DNA from 4 places in the Rhizobium sp. HT1-10 genome. Region 3 is predicted to be linked to each of the others. Evidence: predicted binding sites of a transcription regulator. Region 3 holds the regulator's gene; each other region holds the start of a gene.
What was found. The regulator LexA, encoded in region 3, represses DNA repair genes until DNA is damaged. The targets are predictions, from matches to a motif close to TGTTCNNNNTGTGTTCNG.

Region 1 (4,386 bases), on a different contig from region 3:
ACAAGGGCAGCGACATCGCCATTCTTCGGACGATGGGCGCGACATCGGGCGCGATCATGCGGATCTTCTTCATGACCGGCGCGGCCATCGGCATTGTCGGCACATTCGGCGGCGTGGCGCTCGGTGTCCTCGTCTGCGTCAACATCGAGTCGATCCGCCAGTTTTTCTCCTGGGTGTCGGGCACCATTCTGTTCGACCCGCAGCTCTACTTCCTGAGCAAGCTGCCGGCAGAGATGAACCTGAGCGAGACGATCACCGTCATCGCCATGGCGCTCGGCCTGTCGTTCCTCGCCACGATCTTCCCCGCCTGGCGCGCCTCGCGGCTCGATCCGGTCCAGGCGCTGCGCTATGAATAAGGATGCCAGCATTTCCATGAAATCCCCCGTCGTGCTTCAGCTTACCGGCATCGATCGCCATTACGGCCAAGGCGAAACCGTGCTCTCGATCCTGAAGAACGCCGACTTCGCGCTTCGTCGCGGCGAGATCGTCGCGCTGGTGGCGCCATCGGGCACGGGCAAGTCCACTCTGCTGCACGTGGCAGGCCTGCTCGAGCAGCCGGACGGCGGCGATGTGAGCATCAACGGCAACCCCTGCAACAACCTTTCCGACGAGAAGCGGACAGCGATCCGCCGCAACGACATCGGTTTCGTCTACCAGTTCCATCATCTCCTGCCGGAATTCTCCGCCATCGAGAACATCATGATGCCGCAACTGATCGCCGGTCTCACGCAGAAGGAAGCCCGTGTCCGCGCGACCCAGCTGCTGGACTACATGCGCATCGGCCATCGCGGCGATCACCGACCGGCGGAACTCTCCGGTGGCGAACAGCAGCGCGTGGCCATCGCCCGCGCCGTCGCCAACGCGCCGCTTGTGCTATTGGCTGACGAGCCGACCGGAAACCTCGATCCAGGCACCGCTCACTACGTTTTCGACGCCCTGGAGGCGCTGGTCCGCCAGTCGGGTCTCGCCGCGATGATCGCCACCCACAACCACGATCTCGCTGCCCGAATGGACCGCCGCGTCACCATTTCAGATGGCAAGGTTGTCGAATTCTGATCAAGGCCGGTCAGGCGATGACAAGCCCGCCGCGATAGTCCAATTCATAAGCCACCGTCCCGCCGACCTCTATGTTTTCCTGGCCGCTGAAATGGCTCGATGTCCCGATATTCCGATCGGTATAGCGACCGAAGGCGTGATCGAATTCCAGTCCGCCAAGGAACCGTTTGTGGTCGATATACAGATGCATTAGCGCGGCCTTGATGACGCATCCCGCCTTCGAAGCGTCGATCAGCTGCGTGTCTGTTATGCGACCGAAATAATTCATCGCCCAGATCGGCTCGCCCATGAACCATATCACCTCCTGGCCAGCAAAATCGGTGCCGCCGAAATAACTGTCGAGATATCGCCATTCCCCACGCGCGTAGCCGATGTCATGTGACCCAGCCCGAGACGACGGCAGACTCATGCCGTTGGCCACATAGGTTTGTGACTTTGCCTCGACGATGAAGGCATTCAAACGCTCTTCGTCGACCATATGTTCTCCCCAGGAAGCATGTCCCTACGGTTGCATATCTTCGCGAGACAGTAAAGAACAAAATGAGAACAAAATTCACTGTAAGCTGTTTGTGCCGTGCGGCCCTTTCGCGATCTCTGGGACCTGCCTGAGTTTCACGGTCAGGGGAGTTAATCAGGGCTGATGCCGCAAGCCTTCATGCCGAACTCGTCGGTCCAGTCGCCAATCGCGACTGTCTTGACTTCCGCCTTCCGATCCTTGCCGCCGCTGCTGACCTTGCCGCTGAGGACGTTGTAGTCGCAGGTGCCGTTGTTGTCCGGGTCCAACGTGTCGTAATGGGTGTATGTGAAGCCAGCGACCACGAATGCGCCGTTGCGATAGGCGATGGTCAGTGTCTGTTCCCAACGGTCGCGGCCGATGCCGGAATTCTCCGAATGAACAGCGATCGATCCGCTCGGCAACGCGGCGATGGTTGGGTCCTGTCCGTAGAGACCATCGAGATTGCTGTTGCCGGCGACCTTTTGAGGCGCCGTCGCAGCCAGCCTCAGGAGGAGATGTTCCTTGTCGCGGAGGTAGATATAGATGCCGATATCCTCGGCCTCGTCCTTGGGTGCGACCAGCAGGGCGAGGTCCTGATTGCCGTCCTTGTTCCAGTCGCCAGTCGCGGCGCCGATGATGCGGTTCGGATCGATGTCGCCTGCCGCAGCGCTCGAAATTGCAGAAAGCGTGATGACCAGCGCCCAGGCTAAGCTCTTCATGATGTCCTCCTCTTGCTAACTCATAGCGTCGCATCGACGCCCGGTCCAGCGCGCATCATTGAGCCGCGATTGCTGTGAATTCAACGTCCAGAGATTCCCGTTGACTCCGGAATTAAAAGAGAACATATAAAGAACATAACAACACCGGAGAGGCCTAATGACCGATATTATTCGAGACGTCGCCGCTTTCACCTCCATCGTCATGTTTGTCGTCAGCCTGTCCATCATCGTCATGGCCATGTGATTTATCGGGTATGACCGCCGGCTGGCGGTCCTGCCGAGGGGAGTTGTTCTGGACTTTACCGACCGCAATGCCGACAATGGAGCCGATTCATTCGGGCATGCGGAAGGGCTTATCATGGCAGAGGCAAACGGCAGGGAAGGCGGTCCTATGGGACCTTCGCCGGAATTCGTGCACCTGCGGGTGCATTCGGCCTATTCCCTGCTCGAAGGCGCTCTGCCACTGAAAAAAATTCTGGCGAAGGCCGCCAGCGACAGCCAGCCTGCCATCGCCATCACCGATACCAACAATCTGTTCGTAGCCCTGGAGTTTTCGCAAAAGGCGATCGGCGAGGGACTGCAGCCGATCATTGGCTGTCAGGTCTCGATCGACATGGAGGATGCGGTCGAGGGTGAAAAGCGTGGTGGCCATCAAGGCCTCGCCAAGCTGCCGGCCATCGTGCTTCTGGCTGCGAGCGACGCGGGTTATGAGCGGATGGTCGATCTCGTCAGCCGCGCCTATCTCGGCGGCGACAACAGTCAGGCGGTGCACATCAAGGCTTCGTGGCTGGAAGAGCTCGGTACCGAGGGGCTGATCGCGCTCTCCGGCTCGGTTGGCGGGCCGGTGGATATGGAGATCAAGGAGGGCCATCCGCAGAAGGCCGTCGCCCGGCTGCTGCAGCTGAAGGCCCTTTTCGGCGACCGGCTCTATGTCGAACTGCAGCGCCACGGCACCTACGACCGCCGCCATGAGCAACGGATGATTGCGCTGGCCTACGAGCATGAACTGCCGCTGGTCGCCACCAACGAGGCCTTTTTCCCGACCCGCGACGACTACGACGCCCACGATGCGCTGATGGCCGTCGCCCACAATGCCATCGTTTCCGACGACAGCCGGTTTCGCCTGACGCCGGACCACTACCTGAAGAGCCGGGCCGAAATGGCCAAGCTGTTTGCCGACCTGCCGGAGGCGTTGTCGAACACGGTCGAGATCGCGGAGCGCTGCGCCTTTGTGCTGCAGACCCGCAAGCCGATCCTGCCGCGCTTCACCGGCGCCAGCGACGACCCGAAGGAGGCCGAACGAGCCGAGGCGCTCGAGTTGCGCGCCCAGGCCGTCGAGGGCCTCGACATGCGGCTCGCCACTCTCGGCATGGCGCCCGGCTATGAGGAACAGGTCTATCGCGACCGCTTGGAGTTCGAGCTGGGCGTCATCGAGCGCATGGGCTTTCCCGGCTACTTCCTGATTGTTGCCGACTTCATCAAATGGGCGAAGAACCACGACATCCCCGTCGGCCCCGGTCGTGGATCGGGCGCGGGCTCGCTGGTCGCCTATGCGCTGACCATCACCGACGTCGATCCCTTGCGCTTCTCGCTGCTATTCGAGCGCTTTCTCAACCCCGACCGTGTGTCGATGCCCGACTTCGACATCGACTTCTGCCAGGACCGCCGCGAAGAGGTCATTCGCTACGTTCAGAAAAAGTATGGCCGCGAGCAGGTGGCGCAGATCATCACCTTCGGTTCGCTGCAGGCCCGCGCCGCCCTGCGCGACGTCGGCCGCGTGCTGGAAATGCCCTATGGCCAGGTCGACAAGATCTCCAAGCTGGTGCCGAACAATCCGGCCAATCCGGTCACGCTCGCCCAGGCGATCAAGGACGAGCCCCGCTTCCAGGAAGAGGCCGACAAGGAGCCTGTCGTCGCCCGGCTGCTCGACATCGCCCAGAAGCTGGAGGGTCTCTATCGCCACGCCTCGACCCACGCCGCCGGTATCGTCATCGGCGACCGGCCGCTGTCGAAGCTGGTGCCGATGTACCGAGATCCGCGCTCCGACATGCCGGTTACCCAGTTCAACATGAAATGGGTCGAGCAGGCCGGCCTGGTGAAGTTCGACTTTCTCGG
Region 2 (4,386 bases), on a different contig from region 3:
GTTCGCAGACCTCAAAACCGTCCATGCCAGGCATCATGATGTCGAGGAGGATGAGATCGACCTGAGCGGTGTCGCAGATCGCCAGAGCGTCCGCGCCATTGTCGGCCGTCAGCACGTCGAAATACTCCGCCAGAAGCCGGGCTTCGAGCAGTTTCACATTCGCCGGAATATCGTCAACAACCAGGATTCGCGCGGTCATATGGTTTTTCCGACGCTCAGGCGTCGCCCAGATAAGTTTTGATCGTTTCGATAAACTTGGGAACGGAGATCGGCTTGGAGACATAAGCCTCGCAACCGCCCTGGCGAATGCGCTCCTCGTCGCCCTTCATCGCAAATGCGGTGACCGCAATGACGGGAATGACATGCAACTCATCATCCTCCTTCAGCCATTTCGTCACCTCCAGGCCGGAGACCTCAGGCAGCTGAATGTCCATCAGGATCAGGTCCGGCCGGTGCTTTCGGGCAAGCTCAAGTGCCTCCATGCCGTTGCGGGTCTGGATCGTAGTATAGCCGCACGCCTCGATGAGATCCCGAAAGAGCTTCATGTTAAGCTCATTGTCTTCGACAATCATCACTTGTTTGGGCATAATACTGTGTCCCCTCGAGCGGCCTTGAATCCAGTTGGCGAAAATATAAGGTCGCGCGGAAGCCGATTCGATAAATCCATGAGCGCGACGCTATCGGCATTTGGTTGAGAAATAGGTAATTTGCCCCGCGAAATGCAAAGCAACTTCAAGAAGCCGAAAGGCAAGGACGCCGATCCGCAGGAAATCGCCATTGCTGTCCTTGGCTGGCTGGCAAGCGAGCCTGACATGTTCGGCCGGTTCCTCGCGATCACCGGCATGGAGCCTTCCCAGCTACGCAATGCCGTCAACGAGCCAAGCTTTCTCGGCGGTCTGCTCGATTTCTTGATGAACCACGAACCATCACTGATGGCATTCTGCGAGGCAAGCGGCACGGCGCCCGAGGCGGTCATGGCTGCCTCCGCCCACTTTTCAGGGGCCAGCCTTGGCTCTGGAGAATACTGATCTTGGACGAGACAACGGATATAGAAGACGTTCCGCTTCGGGACAGGCCGCTTGTCGTCTGCGATGTCGACGAGGTGGTGCTGGAGTTCCTGACACCCTTCACCCGCTACCTGCGCGCCAACGACCACGACCTGCTGCCGCGCTCTTTCCGCCTGCACGGCAACATCGTCTCCACCCGGGATGGCGAACAGCCCGACGACGCTACGGTTTCTGCCTTTCTCGAGGCCTTCTTCGGCGTTCAGGATCAGTGGCAGACGCCCGCGGAGCGGGTCATCGAAACGCTGACCTCGCTCGCGGAAGATGCGGATATCGTTTTTCTTACCGCCATGCCGCCTCGGCACCGGCCGGTCCGCCGGGCGCTGCTCGACGGCTTCGGCCTGCACTTCCCCATGATCGCCACGGAGCAGCCGAAAGGTCCGGTGCTCGCCCGGCTGCACGGCGAGCGAGATCAACCCGTGGTGTTCATAGACGATATCGAGCGAAACCTGCTTTCGGTCGGCGCGGCCGTGCCAGACTGCCTGCTGATCAACCTCATGGCCAACGCCGACTTCCGCCCCTTCCTGCCGGTCCCTTCGGAAGGTATCGTCAGCGCGGAGAATTGGGATGTTACCGAGAGGCTGATCCGGGATCATATCGGCGCGTGATGGCAGATCGTCTCGGCATTCATACACGCTTTGCCTCCGCCGCCATTTTTCATCCTTGAGTGGCGCTAGCATAATGCATAGAGTGGCAATGTTCAACATTTGTTCACGCCATGACCAACGCCCTTGAAACCATGCCCGGCTTCTGCCGCGACTGCCTGAGCGAACAGCCAGCTGTCGCGAGGCGATGCCGTGCCTGCGGCAGCCCACGGCTCATTTACCACCGCGAATTGAACGAGCTGACCCTTGCCCATATCGACTGCGATGCCTTCTACGCCTCGGTGGAAAAGCGCGACAATCCGGAACTTGCCGACAAGCCGGTGATCATCGGCGGCGGAAAACGCGGCGTCGTCTCCACTTGCTGCTATATCGCCCGCATCCACGGTGTCCGCTCGGCCATGCCGATGTTCAAGGCGCTGGAGGCTTGTCCGCAGGCGATCGTCATACCCCCGAACATGGAGAAATATGCGCGCGTCGGCCGTGAGGTCAGGGCGATGATGGAGGAGCTGACGCCGCTGGTGCAGCCGCTGTCGATCGACGAGGCATTCCTAGAGCTGGCCGGCACCGAACGGCTGCATCAGGACCTGCCGGCCCGCACCCTGGCGAAGTTTGCGCGACGGGTGCAGGCGGAGATCGGCATCAGTGTCTCGGTCGGGCTTTCCTATTGCAAGTTCCTCGCCAAGGTCGCCTCCGACCTCAACAAGCCACGCGGCTTTTCGGTGATCGGCCGGCAGGAGGCCGTTTCGTTCCTGGCGCCGCGTCCGGTTACGACCATCTGGGGCGTCGGCAAGGCCTTTGCCGCCACGCTGGAGGGCGACGGCATCCGCATCATCGGGCAGTTGCAGACAATGGACGAAGGCGCCCTGATGCGCCGTTACGGCGTTATGGGACAGCGCCTGTTCCGGCTGTCGCGCGGGATCGACGATCGGGACGTGCATCTCAACGATCCGGCCAAGAGCGTTTCGGCGGAAACGACCTTTTTCGATGACATATCGCGCTACGACGATCTTGTGCCGATCCTGCGCAATCTTTCGGAAAAGGTCTCGAGGCGACTGAAGAAGGGCGAGATTGCCGGGCGCACCGTGGTCCTCAAATTGAAGACCGCCGATTTCAAGGGCCGTACGCGAAATCGCAAGCTAGAGGATCCGACGCAGTTGGCCGATCGGATATTTCGCACCGGGCTGCGGCTGCTCGAGAGCGAGGCGGACGGCACGAAGTTTCGCCTGCTCGGCATCGGCGTGACGGACCTCTGCGACGCCGAGCGGGCCGATCCGCCAGATCTCGTCGACGAGCCCGCTGCCCGCAGAGCCGCCGCCGAAGCGGCCATGGACAAGCTGCGCGCCAAATTCGGCAATGCCTCGGTGGAAACCGGCTACACCTTCGGCAGCGGCAAGCGGGAGAGATAGCAAGGGTTATGGCGAGACGCACAAGCTTGCCACAAGGCCGCTCCCGCACTGTCGGTAGACAATCTTCAAGGGACAGTGGATGGCTATCGAGACAGACTACGGCGATCACCCCTATCGGCGGCTGAGCGACCGCTCGGTATGGCGCAAGGCGGTTGCTGAAAAGAGCCCCTATTCTCTCGAGGATATCTACCGCAGCAAATTCCCGATCACCGCCGAAGATCGTATAGTGACCGCCGGCAGTTGCTTTGCCCAGCACATAGCCCGCAAGCTGCGAGAAAGTGGCTTCAATTTCTGCGACTACGAGCCGGCCCCGCCGCTCTTTCCCGTCGATCTGGCGAGATCGTTCAACTACGGCGTCTACTCCGCGCGATATTGCAATATTTACACTGTCCGGCAGATGCTCCAGACCTTCGAGCGTGCCTTTGGCTCGTTTGTCCCGAGAGAGCCCGCCTGGAAAAATGGTTTGGGGGTTTCTGATCCGTTCCGCCCAGCCCTGGAGCCAGAGCCCTTCGTCAGCGTCGAGGACCTCGAAAACAGTCGGCGCAGCCATCTTGAGGCGGTGAAGACGGTTTTTCTCCAATCCGATGTGTTCATCTTTACGCTCGGATTGACCGAAGCCTGGGTTTCAAAGGCCGATGGCGCCGTTTTTCCGCTCTGCCCGGGAACCGTTGCCGGCAGCTTCGACGAGAGCCAATACGAATTCAAGAACTTCTCCTACTTCGAGATATTCGAGGATCTCGTGGCTTTCATGGGCAAAGTCCGCGCTGTAAATCCGGCTATGCGCTTCCTGCTCACCGTTTCGCCGGTGCCGCTGACGGCAACGAAATCGGATCAGCACGTGCTCTCGGCCACATCTTACTCCAAGTCCGTGCTGCGGGCGGTTGCCGGTCACCTTTCGCAGGAAATTGATTTTGTCGACTACTTTCCCTCCTACGAACTGATAACCGGGCCATCGATGCGCGGTATGTTCTTCGAGCCGAACATGCGGTCGGTCCATCCCGCGGGCGTGGATTATGTGATGTCGCATTTCTTTGCCTCGCACCCACCGACAGAACAGCGATCCGCGAACGAGCAGGCAACTGCGCGGATACCGGTTGTCGCAGCGATGGATGTGGTCTGCGAAGAACTGTTGCTGACCCAGGGATTGTAAGATGCTGTTGATTGTCGGCGATTCCCACACGGCCGCCCTCCGCCAGGCCTATCTGAAAGAGCGTCACACCGGCATGTTCCACAGCCGGCATGGTCACCTGGAGATCGCTCAGCTCGGGTACGGCTATCATTTCCTTGAGCCATTCTACGCCCCGGAAGGCG
Region 3 (4,386 bases):
CAAAAATCGCAGCAGCGAACGCTTTTCTCGCTGGCCGAGCAGTCGCGCGACGGTCTCGTCGCTGTCCTATCGCCGCGCACACCGCCTGTGCGAACCCAACAGGCGGTGCCCTGGCCGAAGCGCGCGATCTTCGTTGCCTGGACAGGGCGAATCGCCGCCGCTCGGATGCTGGCGGAAGAGGCGTCGCATGGGCGGGGGGTGCTGGTCGCCCCCGTATATATGGGGCTCGGGGCGATCCTCTGGTTCGAGTTGCCGATGGATTCGCCCGTTACCGGTATCGCCGCCGCATGTCTGGTGTCTGCCCTCGTCCTTTCCTTCAAGCCGGATCTTCATCCCCACATGCGGCACGCGGCCTATGCCGCAACCCTCGTGCTGGCCGGCATGCTGCTGGCGCAATGGGAGAGCTGGCGCGCTTCGACGATCATGCTGGATTCGCCTGTGACGACGACGGTGACCGGGCAGGTGCAGCGGCGTGAGGTGGATGATCAGGGCCGCTGGCGCTACACGCTCGATTTGCTGGCGACGGAGGGGCCGATCGTGGGCCGGCCGCCCGATCAGATATCCGTCCTGGTGCGCGGCCAGGATGTGCCATTCGACCTCGGGGACATCATCGAGGGCAGGGCGCGGCTCAGTCCGCCGGCCGGCCCGGCATTGCCAAGCCTCCATGATTTCGCCTTCACTGCCTATTTCGACGGCACAGGCGCCAACGGATTTTTCTATGGTCAGCCGCAGCGCCTGATGTCGGCGGAAGAAGATAGCAGCGAGCGGTCTGTGCTCGACCGCGCCGACCGTTGGCTGACCGCTCTCAGGGGGCGCATCGGCGATCGCATCCGCATGCTGCTGCCAGGCGATACCGGCGCCTTTGCAGCATCGCTGGTCAACGATCAGCGTCGCGCCATTTCGCCGGAGACGACGGAGGCGCTGCGGGTCTCGGGCCTCGCCCACATCATCGCCATTTCGGGGCTGAACATGGCGCTGTCAGCCGGTATCTTCTATGTCGGGCTGCGGCATGGGCTGAGCCTCTTCCCCCGCCTGGCGCAGGCCTGGCCGACCAAGAAGATCGCCGCCATCGGCGCACTGGCAACGGTGACCGCCTACTACTTCATTTCGGGTTTCGGCGTCTCGGCCGAGCGCGCCTTCATCATGATGGCGATCATGCTGGTCGCTGTGCTGTTCGACCGGCCGTCCTTTAGCCTGCGCAACGTCGCGCTATCGGCGATCGCCATCCTCATTCTCTCGCCCTCCCAGATCCTCGGCCCGAGCTTTCAGATGTCCTATGCGGCCACGATTGCGCTTGTCTCCGGCTATTCACTCTGGAAGCGGCGGCCGGCCCGCGAGCGCCGCTTCGCCGCGTTCCGGCCGCCCATGCCGGTGCGCTTCATCGGCCGCTTCTTTGCCGGCATCGCCACGACGTCCTTCATCGGCGGTGCTTCGACCGCCATCTTCTCGATCGAACATTTTCATCGCTTGGCGACCTATGGCTTGGTCGCCAATCTTGCGGCCATGCCGATTGTCTCGTTCCTCGTCATGCCCGTCGGCATGATCGCGATGCTACTGATGCCCTTCGGCTTCGATGGAATCTTCTGGGTTGTCACCGGATGGGGACTTGATCTCGTCATGGACATCGCCCGTACCGTCGCCAGCTGGGGCGGAAATGTGCCATTTGCGCGACTGCCGTTCTGGCTGTTTCCGACCATCATTGTCGGCTTCCTGCTGATGACCCTGCTGCGCACCGCGCTGCGCCACGCCGGAGCGGTGTTGATAGCAGCCTCGGTCCTTGCTGCAGCTGTCATGCCGCCGAAGCCAATGTCCGAACTCTTGATTTCGGAAGATGGCGAACTGGTTGCATTGCTGCAGGACGGGCGTTTGGAGCCGAACCGCGAGCGTCCGCCTGACTTCATCTACCAGCAATGGCTGAAGGCGCTGCCGATCTCAGGAGAAACACCGCCGAAGATGCTGGCGCCGGATCAATCGACCCCCGCCCGTGCGCCGCGCGGAAGCCCGCGGACACGCCTCGACGGCCAACAGCAAAAGATCCTGCGGACGGCCATGGAAACCGCACTGGAGAGTGTGGCGGACGGCGGCTTTGCCTGTCACGCAAGGGATTGGTGTGTCGCCATGCTCGCCAACGGGCAGATCGTCTCGACAATTTCCGATGCCGCCTATCTCGGGCCGGCCTGCGATACCGCCGATATCGTCGTCACCCCCATAAAACTGCGGACCCAAAGCTGCCGCTCCGGCGGGACGCTCTATACCGGCGCGTCCCTGCGCAAATCGGGATCGGTCGAAATCGACCTTGCGCCCGACAGGCCACGCGTCCTGCCTGCATTCACCAGCTTAAACCGTCCATGGGAGCGCCATCGCGCCTATGACTGGCGCAAGGCGTCCTACTCGGATGCTTCGGCAACGTCACCGGTCAGTGATAGCGGCGAATAAGCCCCACCAGCCGGCCCTGGATCTTGACCCGGTCAGGTCCGAAGATGCGCGTCTCATAGGCCGGATTGGCCGCCTCGAGCGCAATCGATGCGCCCTTGCGGCGAAACCGCTTCAGCGTCGCTTCCTCGTCGTCGACCAGGGCAACGATGATGTCGCCTGGGCTTGCGGTGCTGGCATTGCGGATGATGACCGTATCGCCATCGAAGATGCCGGCTTCGATCATCGAATCGCCGCGCACTTCGAGCGCATAGTGCTCACCGGCGCCGACCATGTCAGACGGCACCATGATGTCATGGGTGTTGTTCTGGATGGCGGCAATCGGCACACCGGCCGCGATCCGCCCCATCACCGGCAGCGATACCGATCCGCTGCGATCCTCGGCCACCGGCTTTGGCGGCGTCGATGCAGGCTGTGTCTTGCCAAGGCTGCCCTCGATGACGCTCGGCGAGAAGCCGCGTCGCGGCTGCAGGCTGGCATTGTAGGCATCGGGTAGTTTGATGACCTCGATCGCCCTTGCCCTGTTCGGCAGGCGGCGTATGAAGCCGCGCTCTTCCAGTGCCGTGATCAGTCGGTGGATGCCGGACTTGGAGGCGAGGTCGAGCGCATCCTTCATCTCGTCGAAGGAGGGAGGGACACCGGATTCCTTCATTCGTTCATGAATGAAGAGAAGCAGTTCCTGTTGCTTGCGCGTCAACATTGATTTTCGAGCTCCAAGTGCGAAACAAAGCCAGAACAGACACTATATGTTCCATATGTGTTCCGCAAGGGACTAAATTTCGGTGAAGAGGTTGGAAATCGCATCATTTTGCCCGATCATCGGGCAGTCGGCTGCGAAGTCTTGCCGCCAGGGGGACATGCCTATGACAGCTGCCTATCCGATCGATCATCTGGTGCTACCGACCTGCGACCTCGCATCGGTGCGGGAGCGTCTCGGAAAGCTGGGGTTCACGGTCGCCGCAGAGGCCCGTCACCCCTTCGGCACCGAAAATGCCTGCGTTTTCTTTGCCGACAAGACCTATCTCGAGCCGCTTGCGGTCGCCAGTCTCTCGGAATGCGAAGATACGGCCGTTGATGGCAATGTGTTCACGGCCCGGGACCAGGCTTTCCGCTTCCGGGTTGGAGATGACGGCTTCTCGGCGATGGTATTCGGGACCGAGGATGCAGAGGCCGACGACAACCGCTTTCGGGCAATGGCGCTGTCGGCCGGCCAGATGCTGGAATTCAGCCGGCCGATGCGGATGCCCGATGGGAGCGAATCGGTGGCCGGCTTTCGTCTTGCCTTCGCCGCCGATCTGCGCGCGCCCGACTTCTTCGCCTTTACCTGTCAGCGCATCAATCCCTTGCCGTCTGACCGCGCGGTCCTGGAGCAGCATGCCAACGGGGTCGTCGGCATCTCTCGCGTGGTGCTGTCGGCGCGCGATCCGTCGGCATTTTCGGACTTTGTCAGCGAAGTGGCGCGGGGCGCCGCATTGCCTCCGCATTCCTTCGGCACCACTGTCGAGGCGGCGAACGGGCGGATCGACATCTTGAACGAGGAGGGTATGCAGGCCTTTTACGAGACGGGTACGGGAGGCGCCGACGCGGGCCTTTTCGGACGAGCGATCGTCTTTGCGGTGCTTGATCTTTCCGTGACAGAGGCGCATTTGGCTGCTAACGGCGTGACCTACACGCGCAAGAGCAACACTATCTTGGTGAAGTCGGCTCCCGGGCAGGGGGCATTGTTCGCCTTCGAGGAGACAGCATGAGCCATCCGACAAATTCAGACGTGGTCGCCGGCGAAGGTCCCGGCAAGGTCGTCTTTTCCAACAGCAAGCGCCTGTCGCTGATCGCCGGTCCCTGCCAGATGGAGAGCCGCGACCATGCCTTCACGATGGCCGGTAAGCTCAAGGAGCTGTGTGCTTCGCTCGGCATCGGTCTCGTCTACAAGTCGTCCTTCGACAAGGCCAACCG
Region 4 (4,386 bases), on a different contig from region 3:
GCAGGGCAGACTTACAGTTGTCTTGAGCATGCCGCGGCGGGCAATACGAATGCGCTCTTTGCTGGTCACGACATCGGGGCCGAGAACTGGGCGACCGTCGCCTGGCTGGTCGAGATGTCCAAACTCACCGCGCTAAATCCACTCGCCTGCTTGATCGCCGCGCTCACCGCCACCGTCAACGGTCAAAAACAAAACCGGATCGACGATCTGATGCCGTGGAATTATTCGGGGCGAACAAACGGCTGAAGTCTGCTTCCGGCCATTGCGGACATCGGGGATAGGCTGGCAAGGTAGAATCATTTCGATGGGACAACGCATGACGATCATCCCGAAGTTGATTTCGCCCATTTCCTCGTCTGTAGTTGCGGTCGTTGCGCTATTCGCTGTCGATAGCGCCTACGACAGAGAAAATCTGTTCCAAACGCATAAGATGGGCGTCTCCCTGGATGCAGGTGTTCGGGCGGTAGTAATGATGAATAAGCTGCAAACCAGTCCAGGCCAACTGAGGTACGAACATCCGGCCTGCTGCAAAGTATACCCTTTTGTTCGCGGTGTCGCTCCATCTACAGGCGACCGCCGATCGATAGCGTCGGTGATGGCGGATAGGTTGTCTTCTTTGCTTTGGCTTGATGCCTATCTTGTCAGGGTTTCTCTTACAACAGAGGGACGCGTGATTGACGCTTCGGTAGTCACCACGGCTTCGGGCGCCATTATCGATTATCTCTGAGCAATCCGAAAAAGCAAATGACCGCTTCTCGCGCGCTCCTGCAATCAATGTCAAAGCGGTAGTTTTTTAGGAACGGTCCTTCGCACTACTTCGATGTGGGAAGAAGACAGCGCTTACTGCAGTACCGCAAGATCGATCATGCGGTACTGCTCAGCGTTCTCAAAGGTGGGCAGCAAGGCCCGAGCGTTATGACCCGGCCCGCGCGTCCGATCAGCCGTTCTGGGTGATCGGCGCGATCTGGATTTCGACGCGGCGGTTCTGGGCGCGACCGGCTTCGGACGCATTGCTGGCGACAGGCTGGGTCGGGCCGAAGCCGACGGCGGAGACGCGGCGGGGATCGATGCCCTGGGTGCCGAGATAGCCGGCCACCGAATCGGCGCGGCGCTCGGAGAGCTCCTGGTTATGCTGCATGCTGCCGGTCGAATCCGTGTGGCCGTTGACGTCGATCAGCGTCTTGTTGAACTTGCGCAGCACGATCGCCACGGAATTCAGCGTCTGGTCGAACTCGGGCTTGACGAAATACTGGTCGGTATCGAAGGTGATGGCCGACGGCATGTTGAGGATGATCCGGTCGCCGGTGCGGGTGACCGATACGCCGGTGCCCTGCAACTGCTGGCGCAGCTCCGATTCCTGCTGGTCCATGTAGTTGCCGATCGAGCCGCCGGCGAGCGCACCGATGCCGGCACCAATCAGGGCCGCATTGCGCCGGCCGACCGGCGAGCCGCCGACAGCCAGACCCGCAATCGCGCCGAGACCAGCGCCGATCGCCGCGCCACCGGCCGTATTCGAAACCTTCTGCTCGCCCGTATAAGGATCGGTGGTCGTGCAGGCGTTGAGGAAAGCAGCCGAAACGGCGAGAAGGACGAATTTTTTGATCATGGACGGGAGGCCTCTGGTTCGATGACGAGACGTGTATCAAGGAATACGGCATTATCATGAAATAAATGGCAGGCGCTCTTGTCTGCGGCAAATTTCGCCCTAGGGCGCGAAATTCTTATGCCTGCTCCGCAGCCGCGCGTGAGCAGCCGCTTTCCACCGGGCCGGACGAGCTCAGGTCAGAGGCTAGAGCGCCCATCCGCGCCGACAACCTCCGCAAGACAGCATCATCCGCCGGGCCGAGCAGCCGGCGCAAGCGTCCCCGCAAACCGCAGGAATGAAAGCAGAACATCTTTTCTGGCCTTTCGATTCCGAATCACTACATTACGCGACATGACGATAGGACATGACGACATTCCCTTCTTCGACGAAGAGCCCGACCACGCCGAGACGCGGCGACCGGAGCCAGCCGCGCCGCGCCCGCAGGCTACCGGCGGTATCGCCGCCCGCGCCATGGCCGCGCGCGATGTCGGTCGCACGCCGGATTATCTCGCCGGCCTGAACCCCGAGCAGACCGAAGCCGTCGAGACGCTCGAGGGGCCTCTGCTGGTGCTGGCCGGCGCCGGCACCGGCAAGACCCGCGTGCTCACCACCCGCATCGCCCATATCCTGTCGACCAACCGCGCCTTCCCCAGCCAGATCCTGTCGGTGACCTTCACCAACAAGGCGGCCCGCGAGATGAAGGAGCGCGTGGCGCTGCTGGTCGGCGGCGCTGTCGAAGGCATGCCCTGGCTCGGCACCTTCCATTCCATCGGCGTCAAGCTGCTCCGCCGCCACGCAGAGCTGGTCGGCCTCACCTCGGATTTCTCCATCCTCGATACCGACGATGTCGTGCGGCTCATCAAGCAGCTGATCCAGGCCGAAGGCCTGGACGACAAGCGCTGGCCGGCAAAACAGTTCGCCGGCATGATCGACGGCTGGAAGAACAAGGGGCTGACGCCGCCCGATATCGCCGAGGGCGACGCCCGCGCTTTCGCAAATGGAAAAGGCCGCGAGCTCTATGCCGCCTACCAGGCCCGGCTGAAGACGCTGAATGCCTGCGATTTTGGCGACCTGCTGCTGCATCCGATCACCATGTTCCGCAAGAACCCGGATGTGCTGAAGGAGTATCACCAGCGCTTCCGCTATATCCTCGTCGACGAATATCAGGACACCAACACCGCCCAGTACATGTGGCTGCGGCTCTTGGCCCAGCGGCCGAAGGGCGAAATGCAGAATGTCTGCTGCGTCGGCGACGACGACCAGTCGATCTATGGCTGGCGCGGCGCCGAGGTCGACAACATCCTGCGCTTCGAGAAGGATTTTCCGGGCGCCAAGGTGATCAAGCTGGAGCGCAACTACCGCTCGACCGAACACATCCTCGGCGCCGCCGCCCACCTGATTTCCCACAACGAGGGCCGGCTCGGCAAGACCCTGTTCACCGAGCGCAGAGACCCGGACGATGCCAAGGTGCAGGTCCACGCCGCCTGGGATTCGGAAGAGGAAGCCCGCGCGCTCGGCGAAGAAATCGAGCAACTGCAGCGCGGCGGCCATGCGCTGAACGACATGGCGATCCTCGTGCGTGCCTCGTTCCAGATGCGCGAGTTCGAAGACCGCTTCGTCACCCTCGGCCTCAACTACCGCGTCATCGGCGGCCCGCGCTTCTACGAGCGCATGGAAATCCGCGATGCCATGGCCTATTTCCGCCTCGTCTGCCAGCCGGCCGACGACCTCGCCTTCGAGCGCATCGTCAATACACCCAAGCGCGGCCTCGGCGACACCACGGTGCGCGCCCTGCACGACTACGCCCGCGCCCGCAACATTCCGATGCTGGCAGCAGCCGGCGACATCGTTGAGACCGACGAGATGAAGCCGAAGCCGCGCAAGGCGCTCTACGACGTGGTGATGTCGTTCCGCCGCTGGCAGGAGCGGCTGGAAAACACGCCCCACACGGAACTCGCCGAGCAGATTCTCGAGGAATCCGGCTATACCGACATGTGGAAGAACGACAAGTCGGCGGAAGCGCCGGGCCGCCTCGACAACCTGAAGGAACTGATCCGCTCGATGGACAGTTTCGAGAGCATGCGCGGCTTTCTCGAGCATGTCTCGCTGGTCATGGATGCCGAAACCAACGAGAACCTCGACGCGGTGTCGATCATGACGCTGCATTCCGCCAAGGGTCTGGAATTCAAGACCGTCTTCCTGCCCGGCTGGGAAGAAGGCCTGTTCCCGCACCAGCGCTCCCTCGACGAAACAGGCCGCGCCGGCCTCGAGGAAGAGCGCCGGCTTGCCTATGTCGGCCTGACCCGGGCAAAGCGCCTCTGCCACATCTGGTTCGTCTCGAACCGCCGCATCCACGGCCTCTGGCAATCCACCCTGCCCTCGCGCTTCCTCGACGAGCTACCGAACGACCACGTGTCCGTTGCCGAGACCGAGCAATCCTATGGCGGCTACGGCAGAAGTGGCTACGGCCAGTCCCGCTTCGACAAGGCCGAGCCCTTCTCCAACAGCTATTCCACGCCCGGCTGGAAGCGCGCCCAGGCCAACAAGACGGATGCGACGCGCGACAACTGGGGCTCCCGCTCCGGCCACGCAGTCGAGCGCATCGGCTACGGCGAAAGCGGCCCGAAGGCCCGGACCATCGACGGCGAACTGGTGGCGAAATCGACGACGGACACGCCCTCGCGCTTTGCCATCGGCGAACGCATCTTCCACATCAAGTTCGGCAACGGCAATATTTCGGCTATCGAGGGCAACAAGCTGACGATTGAATTCGACCGGGCTGGGCAGAAGCGGGTTTTGGA

Region 1: the regulator LexA is predicted to act here: its motif matches at 2,390-2,407, upstream of dnaE (DNA polymerase III subunit alpha).
Region 2: the regulator LexA is predicted to act here: its motif matches at 1,762-1,779, upstream of VH564_RS04370 (DNA polymerase IV).
Region 4: the regulator LexA is predicted to act here: its motif matches at 1,877-1,894, upstream of VH564_RS10785 (ATP-dependent helicase).

Annotation. Positions count from the first base shown of each region.
Region 1 covers NZ_JBCEBQ010000001.1:863,872-868,257, forward strand. The annotation lists gene VH564_RS04325 (lipoprotein-releasing ABC transporter permease subunit) at 1-356, shown strand, start outside; gene VH564_RS04330 (ABC transporter ATP-binding protein) at 373-1,056, shown strand; gene VH564_RS04335 (DUF5680 domain-containing protein) at 1,067-1,534, opposite strand; gene VH564_RS04340 (hypothetical protein) at 1,684-2,271, opposite strand; gene dnaE (DNA polymerase III subunit alpha) at 2,630-4,386, shown strand, end outside.
Region 2 covers NZ_JBCEBQ010000001.1:872,806-877,191, reverse strand. The annotation lists gene VH564_RS04390 (PleD family two-component system response regulator) at 1-199, opposite strand, end outside; gene VH564_RS04385 (response regulator) at 216-587, opposite strand; gene VH564_RS04380 (DUF3572 domain-containing protein) at 720-1,028, shown strand; gene VH564_RS04375 (hypothetical protein) at 1,031-1,672, shown strand; gene VH564_RS04370 (DNA polymerase IV) at 1,783-3,075, shown strand; gene VH564_RS04365 (GSCFA domain-containing protein) at 3,155-4,225, shown strand; gene VH564_RS04360 (hypothetical protein) at 4,227-4,386, shown strand, end outside.
Region 3 covers NZ_JBCEBQ010000008.1:165,024-169,409, reverse strand. The annotation lists gene VH564_RS19525 (ComEC/Rec2 family competence protein) at 1-2,436, shown strand, start outside; gene lexA (transcriptional repressor LexA) at 2,417-3,133, opposite strand; gene VH564_RS19515 (VOC family protein) at 3,297-4,181, shown strand; gene kdsA (3-deoxy-8-phosphooctulonate synthase) at 4,178-4,386, shown strand, end outside.
Region 4 covers NZ_JBCEBQ010000003.1:455,896-460,281, reverse strand. The annotation lists partial or broken gene VH564_RS10800 (IS66 family transposase) at 34-246, shown strand; gene VH564_RS10795 (hypothetical protein) at 317-727, shown strand; gene VH564_RS10790 (OmpA family protein) at 938-1,606, opposite strand; gene VH564_RS10785 (ATP-dependent helicase) at 1,937-4,386, shown strand, end outside.